Regions from separate parts of the Rossellomorea vietnamensis genome, predicted to be linked through region 1. Evidence: a T-box and tRNA genes for the amino acid it is inferred to sense, from the RefSeq annotation. Region 1 holds a T-box; the other regions hold tRNA genes.
The links. A T-box is a leader RNA that pairs with one kind of tRNA and senses whether it is charged. The one in region 1 lies ahead of alaS (alanine--tRNA ligase), so its partner is inferred to be a tRNA-Ala.
Positions count from the first base shown of each region.

Region 2: it has a tRNA-Ala gene. The T-box ahead of alaS (alanine--tRNA ligase) is inferred to sense a tRNA for this amino acid. The anticodon was not compared.
Region 3: it has a tRNA-Ala gene. The T-box ahead of alaS (alanine--tRNA ligase) is inferred to sense a tRNA for this amino acid. The anticodon was not compared.

Region 1 is NZ_CP104558.1:4,333,352-4,337,352, forward strand. Features, by position in the region: gene bioB (biotin synthase BioB) at 1-486, shown strand, start outside; gene N5C46_RS22190 (hypothetical protein) at 681-866, shown strand; gene N5C46_RS22195 (YrzQ family protein) at 873-1,013, shown strand; gene N5C46_RS22200 (AI-2E family transporter) at 1,154-2,248, shown strand; T-box leader at 2,307-2,520, shown strand; gene alaS (alanine--tRNA ligase) at 2,582-4,001, shown strand, end outside.
Region 2 is NZ_CP104558.1:2,737,653-2,741,653, reverse strand. Features, by position in the region: rRNA gene N5C46_RS14205 (23S ribosomal RNA) at 1-86, shown strand, start outside; rRNA gene rrf (5S ribosomal RNA) at 188-304, shown strand; tRNA gene N5C46_RS14195 (tRNA-Val) at 317-392, shown strand; tRNA gene N5C46_RS14190 (tRNA-Thr) at 454-529, shown strand; tRNA gene N5C46_RS14185 (tRNA-Lys) at 565-640, shown strand; tRNA gene N5C46_RS14180 (tRNA-Leu) at 705-789, shown strand; tRNA gene N5C46_RS14175 (tRNA-Gly) at 796-870, shown strand; tRNA gene N5C46_RS14170 (tRNA-Leu) at 876-964, shown strand; tRNA gene N5C46_RS14165 (tRNA-Arg) at 1,022-1,098, shown strand; tRNA gene N5C46_RS14160 (tRNA-Pro) at 1,104-1,180, shown strand; tRNA gene N5C46_RS14155 (tRNA-Ala) at 1,188-1,263, shown strand; rRNA gene N5C46_RS14150 (16S ribosomal RNA) at 1,424-2,974, shown strand; rRNA gene N5C46_RS14145 (23S ribosomal RNA) at 3,173-4,001, shown strand, end outside.
Region 3 is NZ_CP104558.1:2,666,697-2,670,697, forward strand. Features, by position in the region: gene N5C46_RS13685 (anti-sigma factor family protein) at 1-486, opposite strand, end outside; gene sigW (RNA polymerase sigma factor SigW) at 502-1,065, opposite strand; gene N5C46_RS13695 (aspartyl-phosphate phosphatase Spo0E family protein) at 1,232-1,393, shown strand; gene rocF (arginase) at 1,450-2,352, opposite strand; tRNA gene N5C46_RS13705 (tRNA-Ala) at 2,603-2,678, opposite strand; tRNA gene N5C46_RS13710 (tRNA-Lys) at 2,723-2,795, opposite strand; tRNA gene N5C46_RS13715 (tRNA-Gln) at 2,800-2,874, opposite strand; tRNA gene N5C46_RS13720 (tRNA-Tyr) at 2,943-3,026, opposite strand; tRNA gene N5C46_RS13725 (tRNA-Thr) at 3,040-3,115, opposite strand; tRNA gene N5C46_RS13730 (tRNA-Val) at 3,169-3,244, opposite strand; tRNA gene N5C46_RS13735 (tRNA-Glu) at 3,285-3,359, opposite strand; tRNA gene N5C46_RS13740 (tRNA-Thr) at 3,380-3,452, opposite strand; tRNA gene N5C46_RS13745 (tRNA-Asn) at 3,455-3,529, opposite strand; rRNA gene rrf (5S ribosomal RNA) at 3,538-3,654, opposite strand; rRNA gene N5C46_RS13755 (23S ribosomal RNA) at 3,807-4,001, opposite strand, start outside.

The DNA.
Region 1 (4,001 bases):
GAAAACATCACCACTTCCCATACATATGAAGACAGGGTGAATACCGTAGAGCAGGCAAAAGCAGAAGGTATTTCCCCTTGCTCCGGAATCATCGTCGGCATGAAAGAAACGCTGCAGGATGTGGTGGATATGGCACATAGCCTGAAGGTCCTCGACGCCGACTCGATACCGGTCAATTTCCTTCATGCCATCGACGGGACCCCTCTTGAAGGAACGGATGAACTGAACCCGAGATATTGCTTAAAGGTCCTTTGCTTGGTGCGCTTCATCAATCCGACGAAAGAGATCAGGATATCCGGTGGGCGTGAAGTGAACCTGCGAAGCCTTCAGCCATTGGGCCTTTATCCGGCAAACTCTATCTTTGTCGGGGATTACCTGACGACAGCCGGACAGGACGGGACAGCGGACCATAAAATGCTTGAAGATCTCGGATTTGAAATCGATTATGTGAAAGAAGAAATCGGGCAGTCCGTCACCACTCCATAAAAATTCAATGGATGCTATGGAAAAGGTTACTCCTTATGAATTCATGAAAATATCCCACACTATATAAGAACGTTGATATTGCATCAATGTTCGGGCGTCAGAACTCATTAAACAAGTATAAAACATGCACTGATTGGACATGATGGTAGGGAATAATCACCATTATCCGGTGAAGCCCTGAGGTGAACATACCGATGAAGTGTCCAAATTGTCAGAGCAAAGATATCGGAAAGATCGGCATCAACCAATATTATTGTTGGGGATGTTATATTGAACTTTCCTTGTCTAAGGGAGTCATTCATACTCACCAAGTGGAAGAGGATGGATCACTCAGCTCCTTAGATGACTTGTTTGATGAGGAAGAACGCCGACTAAGCTAGGAAGAGGTGTCTTTCTTGAATAAAACATTTGCATCCATCGTTGGTTTTGGAGCAGGAGTCGCGGCTTCCATCTATTCTCAGAGATCCAATATGATGAGTCAGAGACAAATGAAACGAATCCGTAAACAAGTAAAGAAACTTTTTTAACAGCTGAAAGAGACTGGCTCATTGTGGGTCAGTCTCTTTTTTTGTTCTTTTTATGAACAATGGGAGGGTGAATGAATCCCCATGAATAAAACCACCTCTTATCTTCAAACACTAGAGGAGAAAAGAGGGAGGTGTGGATGGTGGAAAGAAGATCCTATACAAGATGGATATACAGGCTTTCGATGGCCCTCATTCTTGCATTATTTCTATATGTTCTCTATTTATTGAAGCCTGTATGGCATCCGGTATTAGAGGTCTTATTCTTTTCCCTGCTGCCATTCTTCATAGGAGGCTTCATTGCGTACCTGCTTCATCCGGTAGTGGAAAAGCTGCATGAAGCCGGCATACACAGGGGGATTGCCATTCTGCTTATCTACGTCCTCTTCTTTGGGGGATTGGGTTATAGCATCTATAAAGGGACCCCGGCCGTCATTCATCAGCTGAAGGATTTATCGGAGAACGCGCCGGTTTTCACAGAGCAGTATCAGGGCTGGCTGAAGGTTGTGCAGAGTGAGACTTCCACATGGCCGGACGGGATCCAGTCCCAGCTTGAGAAGAGAATAGACGGACTCGAAGCGTGGGTGACGGGCCTTGTGGCTTTGGTGCTGGCAACCGTCATGAAGTTCATGAACAGTCTGCTCATCGTTGCCATCATACCCTTCGTATCCTTTTATTTATTGAAGGATATTACAAAAGTAAAGGCGTTCATGTGGCAGCTTACCCCGAAAAAATGGAGGCAGAGTGCGATATCATTTTCACATGACGTGGATGAATCCCTCGGTGGTTATATCCGGGGACAACTCTTGGTTTGCTTGATCATCGGTGGTATTTCAGCCGCCACCCTATGGCTGATCGGTATGAAATACCCCCTCATTCTCGGCTTGATCATTGGCGTGACGAATGTGATCCCTTATTTCGGTCCGATCATCGGGGCTGTACCGGCCGCCATCGTGGCAAGTACGATTTCCACGAATATGGTGATTTATGTGGTCATCCTTGTCGTGGTCCTGCAGTTCCTGGAAGGGAACATCTTATCCCCCCTCATCGTCGGGAAAAGCCTTCATATGCATCCTCTCTTCATCATGGGGGCTTTGATCCTCGGGGGCGAGGTGGGAGGAGTGATCGGAATGATCGTGGCGGTGCCTTTTCTTGCGGTCATAAAGGTGGCAATATTTCATGGCAGGACCCATTTTCTTCATACGATGAAGAATGACAATACTGAAAAATGGGAATGATCATTGACAAATACCATGAATATTTCTATAATCCAACATATACAAGTATTCGCATAACATGAAAGCAATGAAGGACCGAGTACGTTATAGTCCATCTTCCAGAGAGAAATCCCCCAGGCTGCAAGGGTTTTCAGATGAAGGATAACGGAATGCTAATCCTGAGTGCAGGTAAAGCCTGCCGTCCGGCCGCGTTAAGGTGTATTGAGGGATGAATAAGCAAATGTTTATTCATAACCAGGGTGGTACCGCGAGAAACAGCTCTCGTCCCTGTTTTAGGGATGAGGGCTTTTTTGTATTCTTTTTTAACCATACATATAAAGGAGGAAGCTTGATATGAACAAATTAACAGGCGCAGAAATTCGTCAGAAGTTTTTAGATTTCTTTCAGGAAAAAGGACACGGAGTAGAACCGAGTGCATCACTCGTTCCCCATGAAGATCCGTCCCTATTATGGATCAATAGTGGGGTAGCGACATTAAAGAAATATTTTGATGGACGTGTGATCCCTCAAAATCCGCGAATCGTAAATGCCCAAAAATCGATTCGAACGAATGACATCGAGAATGTAGGAAAAACAGCCCGTCATCATACGTTTTTCGAAATGCTCGGGAATTTCTCCATCGGGGATTATTTCAAAGTGGAAGCGATCGAGTGGGCTTGGGAGTTCCTCACGGATGCAAAATGGGTCGGATTCGATCCTGAAAAGCTATCTGTCACGATCCACCCGGAAGATCACGAAGCATTTGACATCTGGAACCAAAAAGTTGGGGTCCCTGCTGAACGCATCATCCGTATCGAAGGGAACTTCTGGGATATCGGAGAAGGCCCGAGTGGTCCGAATACAGAAATCTTCTATGATCGCGGACCTGAATACGGAGACAATCCCGAAGATCCTGAATTATATCCAGGCGGGGAAAATGATCGTTATCTTGAAGTGTGGAATCTGGTGTTCTCACAATTCAATCACAATCCTGACGGGACGTACACACCGCTTCCGAAGAAGAACATCGATACCGGTATGGGCCTTGAGCGAATGGCGTGCGTCGTTCAGGAAGTTCCTACGAACTTTGATACCGATTTATTTATGCCGATCATCGCTGCCACGGAAGAAATTTCAGGAAAGTCTTACGGCAAAGATAACGATACTGATGTAGCTTTCAAAGTCATTGCAGATCATATCAGAACGGTTTCCTTTGCGATCGGTGACGGGGCCCTTCCATCCAATGAAGGCCGCGGGTATGTGTTAAGAAGACTTCTTCGCCGCGCTGTACGTTTTGCCAAACAGATCGAAATCAACCGCCCATTCATGTATGAATTGGTTCCTGTCGTTTCTGAAATCATGGTTGACTTCTATCCGGAAGTGAAGCAAAAAGCAGAATTCATCCAAAAAGTGGTGAAAAATGAAGAGGACCGTTTCCATGAGACATTGAATGAAGGTTTGGCTATCCTTTCATCCATCGTCAAGGTGCAAAAGTCTTCCGGAAGTAACGTGATTCCTGGTGAAGATGTCTTCCGTCTTTATGACACGTATGGTTTCCCTGTTGAATTAACGGAAGAGTACGCAGAAGAAGAAGGATTGACGGTTGATCATGAAGGTTTTGAAAGAGAGATGGAAGGTCAGCGTGAAAGAGCGAGATCTGCCCGCCAGGATGTAGGAAGCATGCAGGTGCAGGGTGGAGTCTTGAGTGATATTACAGTGGAAAGCCGCTTTGTCGGATATGACACACTCACAAGCAATTCGACAGTCCTTGAAT
Region 2 (4,001 bases), 1.6 Mb from region 1:
AGAAGATGACTAGGTAGATAGGTCAGAGATGGAAGCATGGCGACATGTGGAGTTGACTGATACTAATCGATCGAGGACTTAACCACAAAGAGTCATATTTATATGAACAACATTGGTCGATATTCGGCTTTCTTGACATCAATTCTTTATCTAGTTTTGAAGGAATAATCCTTCAATTGAATATTCGTCTGGTGATAATGGCGAAGAGGTCACACCCGTTCCCATGCCGAACACGGAAGTTAAGCTCTTCAGCGCCGATGGTAGTTGGGGGATCTCCCCCTGTGAGAGTAGGACGTCGCCAGGCGATACATATTTCGGAGGATTAGCTCAGCTGGGAGAGCATCTGCCTTACAAGCAGAGGGTCGGCGGTTCGATCCCGTCATCCTCCACCATGTTTTTTTACGAAAGTAAAATAAACGTCATTCAATTTGCCCAAGCAAATTTTCCACCCATGCCGGTGTAGCTCAACTGGTAGAGCAACTGACTTGTAATCAGTAGGTTGGGGGTTCAAGTCCTCTTGCCGGCACCATTGGTTTTTTATTTTGTGTCTTTTTTTAATTTCAGGAGCCATTAGCTCAGTTGGTAGAGCATCTGACTTTTAATCAGAGGGTCGAAGGTTCGAATCCTTCATGGCTCACCAAAGATTTTTGCGTAAGCAAAATTTCTTACCTTCATTTTCTCTAATGTGAAAATGAATAGAATATGCGGGTGTGGCGGAATTGGCAGACGCACCAGACTTAGGATCTGGCGCCGCAAGGCGTGGGGGTTCAAGTCCCTTCACCCGCACCATATTTCGCGGAAGTAGTTCAGTGGTAGAACACCACCTTGCCAAGGTGGGGGTCGCGGGTTCGAATCCCGTCTTCCGCTCCAAACTAGCCGGGGTGGCGGAACTGGCAGACGCACAGGACTTAAAATCCTGCGGTAGGTGACTACCGTACCGGTTCGATTCCGGTCCTCGGCACCAAAGTTTTTTGCGCCAGCAAAATAACTTTCCATACGTTACTATTATAGAAAATATTCTGCGCCCGTAGCTCAATTGGATAGAGCGTTTGACTACGGATCAAAAGGTTAGGGGTTCGACTCCTCTCGGGCGCGCCATATATCGGGAAGTAGCTCAGCTTGGTAGAGCACTTGGTTTGGGACCAAGGGGTCGCAGGTTCGAATCCTGTCTTCCCGACCACTTCTTTGGGGCCTTAGCTCAGCTGGGAGAGCGCCTGCTTTGCACGCAGGAGGTCAGCGGTTCGATCCCGCTAGGCTCCACCAAAAAGTTTTTATAAAAAGTCATTGACACTCAATGAGTGAAAATGATATGATTATCAAGTCGCTTCAAACAGAAGCGCTACATTGAACCTTGAAAACTGAACAAAACAAGACAATACGTCAACGTTAATTTAGATTTATTTTTAAAGAGCTATTCAAACTTTTATCGGAGAGTTTGATCCTGGCTCAGGACGAACGCTGGCGGCGTGCCTAATACATGCAAGTCGAGCGGATTGATGGGAGCTTGCTCCCTGATATCAGCGGCGGACGGGTGAGTAACACGTGGGTAACCTGCCTGTAAGACTGGGATAACTCCGGGAAACCGGGGCTAATACCGGATAACTCATTTCCTCGCATGAGGAAATGTTGAAAGATGGCTTCGGCTATCACTTACAGATGGACCCGCGGCGCATTAGCTAGTTGGTGAGGTAACGGCTCACCAAGGCAACGATGCGTAGCCGACCTGAGAGGGTGATCGGCCACACTGGGACTGAGACACGGCCCAGACTCCTACGGGAGGCAGCAGTAGGGAATCTTCCGCAATGGACGAAAGTCTGACGGAGCAACGCCGCGTGAGTGATGAAGGTTTTCGGATCGTAAAGCTCTGTTGTTAGGGAAGAACAAGTGCCGTTCAAATAGGGCGGCACCTTGACGGTACCTAACCAGAAAGCCACGGCTAACTACGTGCCAGCAGCCGCGGTAATACGTAGGTGGCAAGCGTTGTCCGGAATTATTGGGCGTAAAGCGCGCGCAGGTGGTTCCTTAAGTCTGATGTGAAAGCCCACGGCTCAACCGTGGAGGGTCATTGGAAACTGGGGAACTTGAGTGCAGAAGAGGAAAGTGGAATTCCAAGTGTAGCGGTGAAATGCGTAGATATTTGGAGGAACACCAGTGGCGAAGGCGACTTTCTGGTCTGTAACTGACACTGAGGCGCGAAAGCGTGGGGAGCAAACAGGATTAGATACCCTGGTAGTCCACGCCGTAAACGATGAGTGCTAAGTGTTAGGGGGTTTCCGCCCCTTAGTGCTGCAGCTAACGCATTAAGCACTCCGCCTGGGGAGTACGGTCGCAAGACTGAAACTCAAAGGAATTGACGGGGGCCCGCACAAGCGGTGGAGCATGTGGTTTAATTCGAAGCAACGCGAAGAACCTTACCAGGTCTTGACATCCTCTGACAACCCTAGAGATAGGGCTTTCCCCTTCGGGGGACAGAGTGACAGGTGGTGCATGGTTGTCGTCAGCTCGTGTCGTGAGATGTTGGGTTAAGTCCCGCAACGAGCGCAACCCTTGATCTTAGTTGCCAGCATTCAGTTGGGCACTCTAAGATGACTGCCGGTGACAAACCGGAGGAAGGTGGGGATGACGTCAAATCATCATGCCCCTTATGACCTGGGCTACACACGTGCTACAATGGACGGTACAAAGGGCAGCGAGACCGCGAGGTTTAGCCAATCCCATAAAACCGTTCTCAGTTCGGATTGTAGGCTGCAACTCGCCTACATGAAGCTGGAATCGCTAGTAATCGCGGATCAGCATGCCGCGGTGAATACGTTCCCGGGCCTTGTACACACCGCCCGTCACACCACGAGAGTTTGTAACACCCGAAGTCGGTGAGGTAACCTTTTGGAGCCAGCCGCCTAAGGTGGGACAGATGATTGGGGTGAAGTCGTAACAAGGTAGCCGTATCGGAAGGTGCGGCTGGATCACCTCCTTTCTAAGGAAGATTTACTAAAACGTTTGACACGTCGAAGTTTTGTTCAGTTTTGATGGTTCAACCATCAAAACATTTTTTATCTCTTACGAGATGAGAATTTGTGATTGTTCTTTGAAAACTAGATAAAGATAAATTGATAGTCAAGAAATTACCGAGTATCGCCATTTTAGGTTTTAAACCTGATGTAACAACCAATTCGGTTAAGTTATGAAGGGCGCACGGTGGATGCCTTGGCACTAGGAGCCGACGAAGGACGGGACTAACACCGATATGCTTTGGGGAGCTGTAAGTGAGCTTTGATCCAGAGATTTCCGAATGGGGGAACCCATTGTTCGTAATGGAACAATATCCTTACTTGAATACATAGAGTATGGAAGGCAGACCCAGGGAACTGAAACATCTAAGTACCTGGAGGAAGAGAAAGCAATTGCGATTCCCTGAGTAGCGGCGAGCGAAACGGGATATAGCCCAAACCAAGAGGCTTGCCTCTTGGGGTTGTAGGACACTCTATACGGAGTTACAAAGGAATGGAGTAGACGAAGAAGTCTGGAAAGGCTCGTCAAAGAAGGTAACAACCCTGTAGTTGAAACTTCATTCCCTCTTGAGTGGATCCTGAGTACGGCGGGACACGTGAAATCCCGTCGGAAGCTGGGAGGACCATCTCCCAAGGCTAAATACTCCCTAGTGACCGATAGTGAACCAGTACCGTGAGGGAAAGGTGAAAAGCACCCCGGAAGGGGAGTGAAATAGAACCTGAAACCGTGTGCCTACAAGTAGTCAGAGCCCGTTAACGGGTGATGGCGTGCCTTTTGTAGAATGAACCGGCGAGTTACGATCCCATGCAAGGTTAAGTTGATAAGACGGAGCCGCAGCGAAAGCGAGTCTGAATAGGGCGAATTGAGTATGTGGTCGTAGACCCGAAACCAGGTGATCTACCCATGTCCAGGATGAAGTTCAGGTAACACTGAATGGAGGTCCGAACCCACGCACGTTGAAAAGTGCGGGGATGAGGTGTGGGTAGCGGAGA
Region 3 (4,001 bases), 1.7 Mb from region 1:
GTTGATGACTGTCACGTTCCCTGTGACTTTTCCTTCTATTTTCACATCACCATTCCGGACGGTCAGATCACCCTTTACGACTTCCCCCTCAGGTACGACAACCGTATGATCCTGAACGACTAATTTAGTATTTTTCGTAAATGAGAAGTCCTCATCATTCCAGGAGGTAAGGAAACTTCCTGTCATAAAGAACAGGAACAGGGCCGCAGCCGTAAGTAACGGGTGGTGACGGAACCATCTCTGTACCCCTATCTTCTTCTTCTCTTTCGGTAATCCCGCCATGACTTTATCTGTAAAGTCTGCAGAAGCACTGATATGGGATGTGCTTTGTACAAACGCAATCGCTTTTTTCAATTCATGGAAATGGTGCTGACACTCGCTGCATTCCTGCAAATGATGTTTCAGCGTTTCTTCTTTTTCCCTATTTAAGTCTCCATCTAAATAATCGTGCATATAGTCAATGATTTCTTCAGGACAAGGCTTCATGTTCACTCACCCTCTCTACAGTGATCGTAATTGTTTTCTGAGGGCTTCTCGCCCTCTATGTACTCTCGTTTTAACCGTTCCTAACGGTAAATCCAGTATTTCGCTGATTTCCTGAAGCGGGAGCTCTTCAATGTATTTTAAAACGATGACCGATCGATATTTCTCCGGCAACTTGGAAATTTCTTTCTGTATGGTCTCCTGCAACTCCATATTCTCCACTTCATCTTCCGGGAGCTGAACATCAGCAGCCACCTGTGAGTACATCGTCAATCCTTCCGTTCCTGCCACCTCTGCATCCAGGAAGTAATCCGGCTTTTTCTTCCTGATCCGGTCGATACAAAGATTCGTCGCAATCCTGAACAGCCATGTCGAAAACTTTCTCTTTTGATTAAAAGTCTCGATATTTACGTATGCCCGAATAAATGCCTCTTGGGCGATATCCTCTGCCTCATGACGATTCCCCAGCATCCGAAAGCAAATTTGGAACACTTTATCTTTATAAAGCTCGACCAATTCTGCAAAGGCATTTTGATCACCTTTCAATACTTGTTTTATCCGTTTATTCACTAACGCTTCCATTTCACAACCTCCGCTCTATGCGGCTATATTTATATACGTAGTACCCTATCAAAAGGTTTCAATTTTTTTATATTATTATCCTAACAAATTTTTAGGGAAATGTGTTTACATTTATTAGAAAAGGGGTATAAAGGAACTAATATTTCTATTGCGGGAGGATCTCGAAATGAGGAGAAGAATGAATGATTTATTATTTCAAATTGAAGACTGCCGTCGCCAAATGGTCGAACTAGCATTAAAGTCTTCCTTTGCCGATGAGCAAGTAGTTGATTTGAGTACTCGTCTTGACGATCTGTTAAATCAATATCAAGTGGTCAAGCACCATTGAAGGGAAATAGATGAAGGCTGGAATCCTTAGAGGATTCCAGCCTTTTTTGACATTTATTATAGTAACTTCTCTCCAAAAAGAGATCCCATCAGCGCAACGGCAACCGTAGCTGTCTTGTTCTTCTCATCCAGGATGGGATTTACCTCCACGAATTCAGCAGACGTAATCAATCCAGACTCCTCAAGCATCTCCATCGCCAAATGACTCTCGCGGTAGCTGATCCCACCAAGGACAGGCGTCCCGACTCCAGGTGCATCACTTGGATCCAGGCCGTCCAAATCAAGTGATAGATGAACCCCATCCGTTCTTCCCTTCAAGTAATCAATGGATTCTTCCATTACCCTTGTCATTCCCAGGCGGTCGATTTCATGCATCGTATATACTTTGATGCCTTTTTCCTTAATTAACTCTCTTTCTCCTTCATCTAAAGAACGTGCTCCGATGATGACGATGTTCTCCGGCTTGATCTTTGGTGAACTTTGCCCGATACCCGTTAAATCCTCATGGCCGATCCCAAGGCTCACAGCCAGGGGCATCCCGTGAATATTCCCGGACGGAGAGGTATCTCCCGTATTCAAATCACCGTGGGCATCATACCAGATCACCCCTAAGTTCTCATAATGAGGAGAAACCCCTGCCAATGTTCCAATCGCAATACTGTGGTCCCCACCAAAGATCAATGGGAAATCCCCGCTGCCGATGACATCATTCACCTTACCCGCAAGCGTTTCACTCGCTTCAGCAACCGCTTTCAAATTTCGTAAATTTGTATCAGGATTATTATGTACACGTTCAGCCTGCCCGATCTCAATATCACCCAGGTCCTTGATGTCATATCCGAGATTCTCAAGTCGCTCAACGATACCGGCATAGCGAATCGCACTCGGTCCCATATCCACACCTCTGCGCATTTGACCTAAATCCATCGGTACACCAATAATTGAAATATTTCGTTTCATCAAAAATTCCCCCTATTCAAAATTTACGTCCTGTCCCTATTGTATCCCTAGTAAGACCGATGACTCAACTGGACAGGATTGTGTATATATATACGTGGACAGAGGGGTTTTTGATGATGGGATGTAAGAATATTAGTGAAACAAAAAAACCTCAAATCTCCTAAGAGATTCAAGGTCTAATCATGTCGTATGTATGATGATTTTTTCGCTTCATTAACGGATAGATATTTTTGCATTTAAGAAATATCTTTGGTGGAGCCTAGCGGGATCGAACCGCTGACCTCCTGCGTGCAAAGCAGGCGCTCTCCCAGCTGAGCTAAGGCCCCATATAGAGAAATTCTCACACCAAGAGATGTGAGAAAATGTGTGATGAGCCATGAAGGATTCGAACCTTCGACCCTCTGATTAAAAGTCAGATGCTCTACCAACTGAGCTAATGGCTCGTAATGGCTGGGCTAGCTGGATTCGAACCAACGCATGTCGCAGTCAAAGTGCGATGCCTTACCGCTTGGCTATAGCCCAATAATTACGTGAATGGCATAAAAAAGGGACATTTATAGGATGTCCATTTTACACTGAAATATACAAAATGGTGGAGGGGGGCAGATTCGAACTGCCGAACCCGAAGGAGCGGATTTACAGTCCGCCGCGTTTAGCCACTTCGCTACCCCTCCAGCTAAAAAACAATGGTGCCGGCAAGAGGACTTGAACCCCCAACCTACTGATTACAAGTCAGTTGCTCTACCAGTTGAGCTACACCGGCATATTGAATTGATAAGAGCTTAAGGAAAGATATTTTGCTGGCGCAAAAATCTTTGGTGGAGGATGACGGGATCGAACCGCCGACCCTCTGCTTGTAAGGCAGATGCTCTCCCAGCTGAGCTAATCCTCCGTTATGTAATGGTAAGTTATTTTGCTTTCTCAAAAAACTTTGGTGACCCATACGGGATTCGAACCCGTGTTACCGCCGTGAAAGGGCGGTGTCTTAACCGCTTGACCAATGGGCCGGTTTGTTAAAAAAAATAAAAGCTTCCAACCGGGCTCGAACCGGTGACCTCTTCCTTACCATGGAAGCACTCTACCTGCTGAGCTATGGAAGCAATGGCTCCGCAGGCAAGATTCGAACTTGCGACCGATCGGTTAACAGCCGATAGCTCTACCACTGAGCTACTGCGGAATGATTTGGCCTGGCGACGTCCTACTCTCACAGGGGGAGATCCCCCAACTACCATCGGCGCTGAAGAGCTTAACTTCCGTGTTCGGCATGGGAACGGGTGTGACCTCTTCGCCATTATCACCAGACATATTGCTTACAATGACAAATATTATTATATAATATTTTCGATAAAAATCAAGGTATAAATGAAAATTTATTCCCTGAAAACTAGATAAAGGATTGATGTCAAGAAAGCCGAATATCGACCAATTGTTGTTCATTAAAATAATGACTCTTTGTGGTTAAGTCCTCGATCGATTAGTATCAGTCAACTCCACATGTCGCCATGCTTCCATCTCTGACCTATCTACCTAGTCATCTTCTAGGGATCTTACTCACTTACGTGATGGGAAATCTCATCTCGAGGGGGGCTTCATGCTTAGATGCTTTCAGCACTTATCCCTTCCGCACATAGCTACCCAGCGATGCCTTT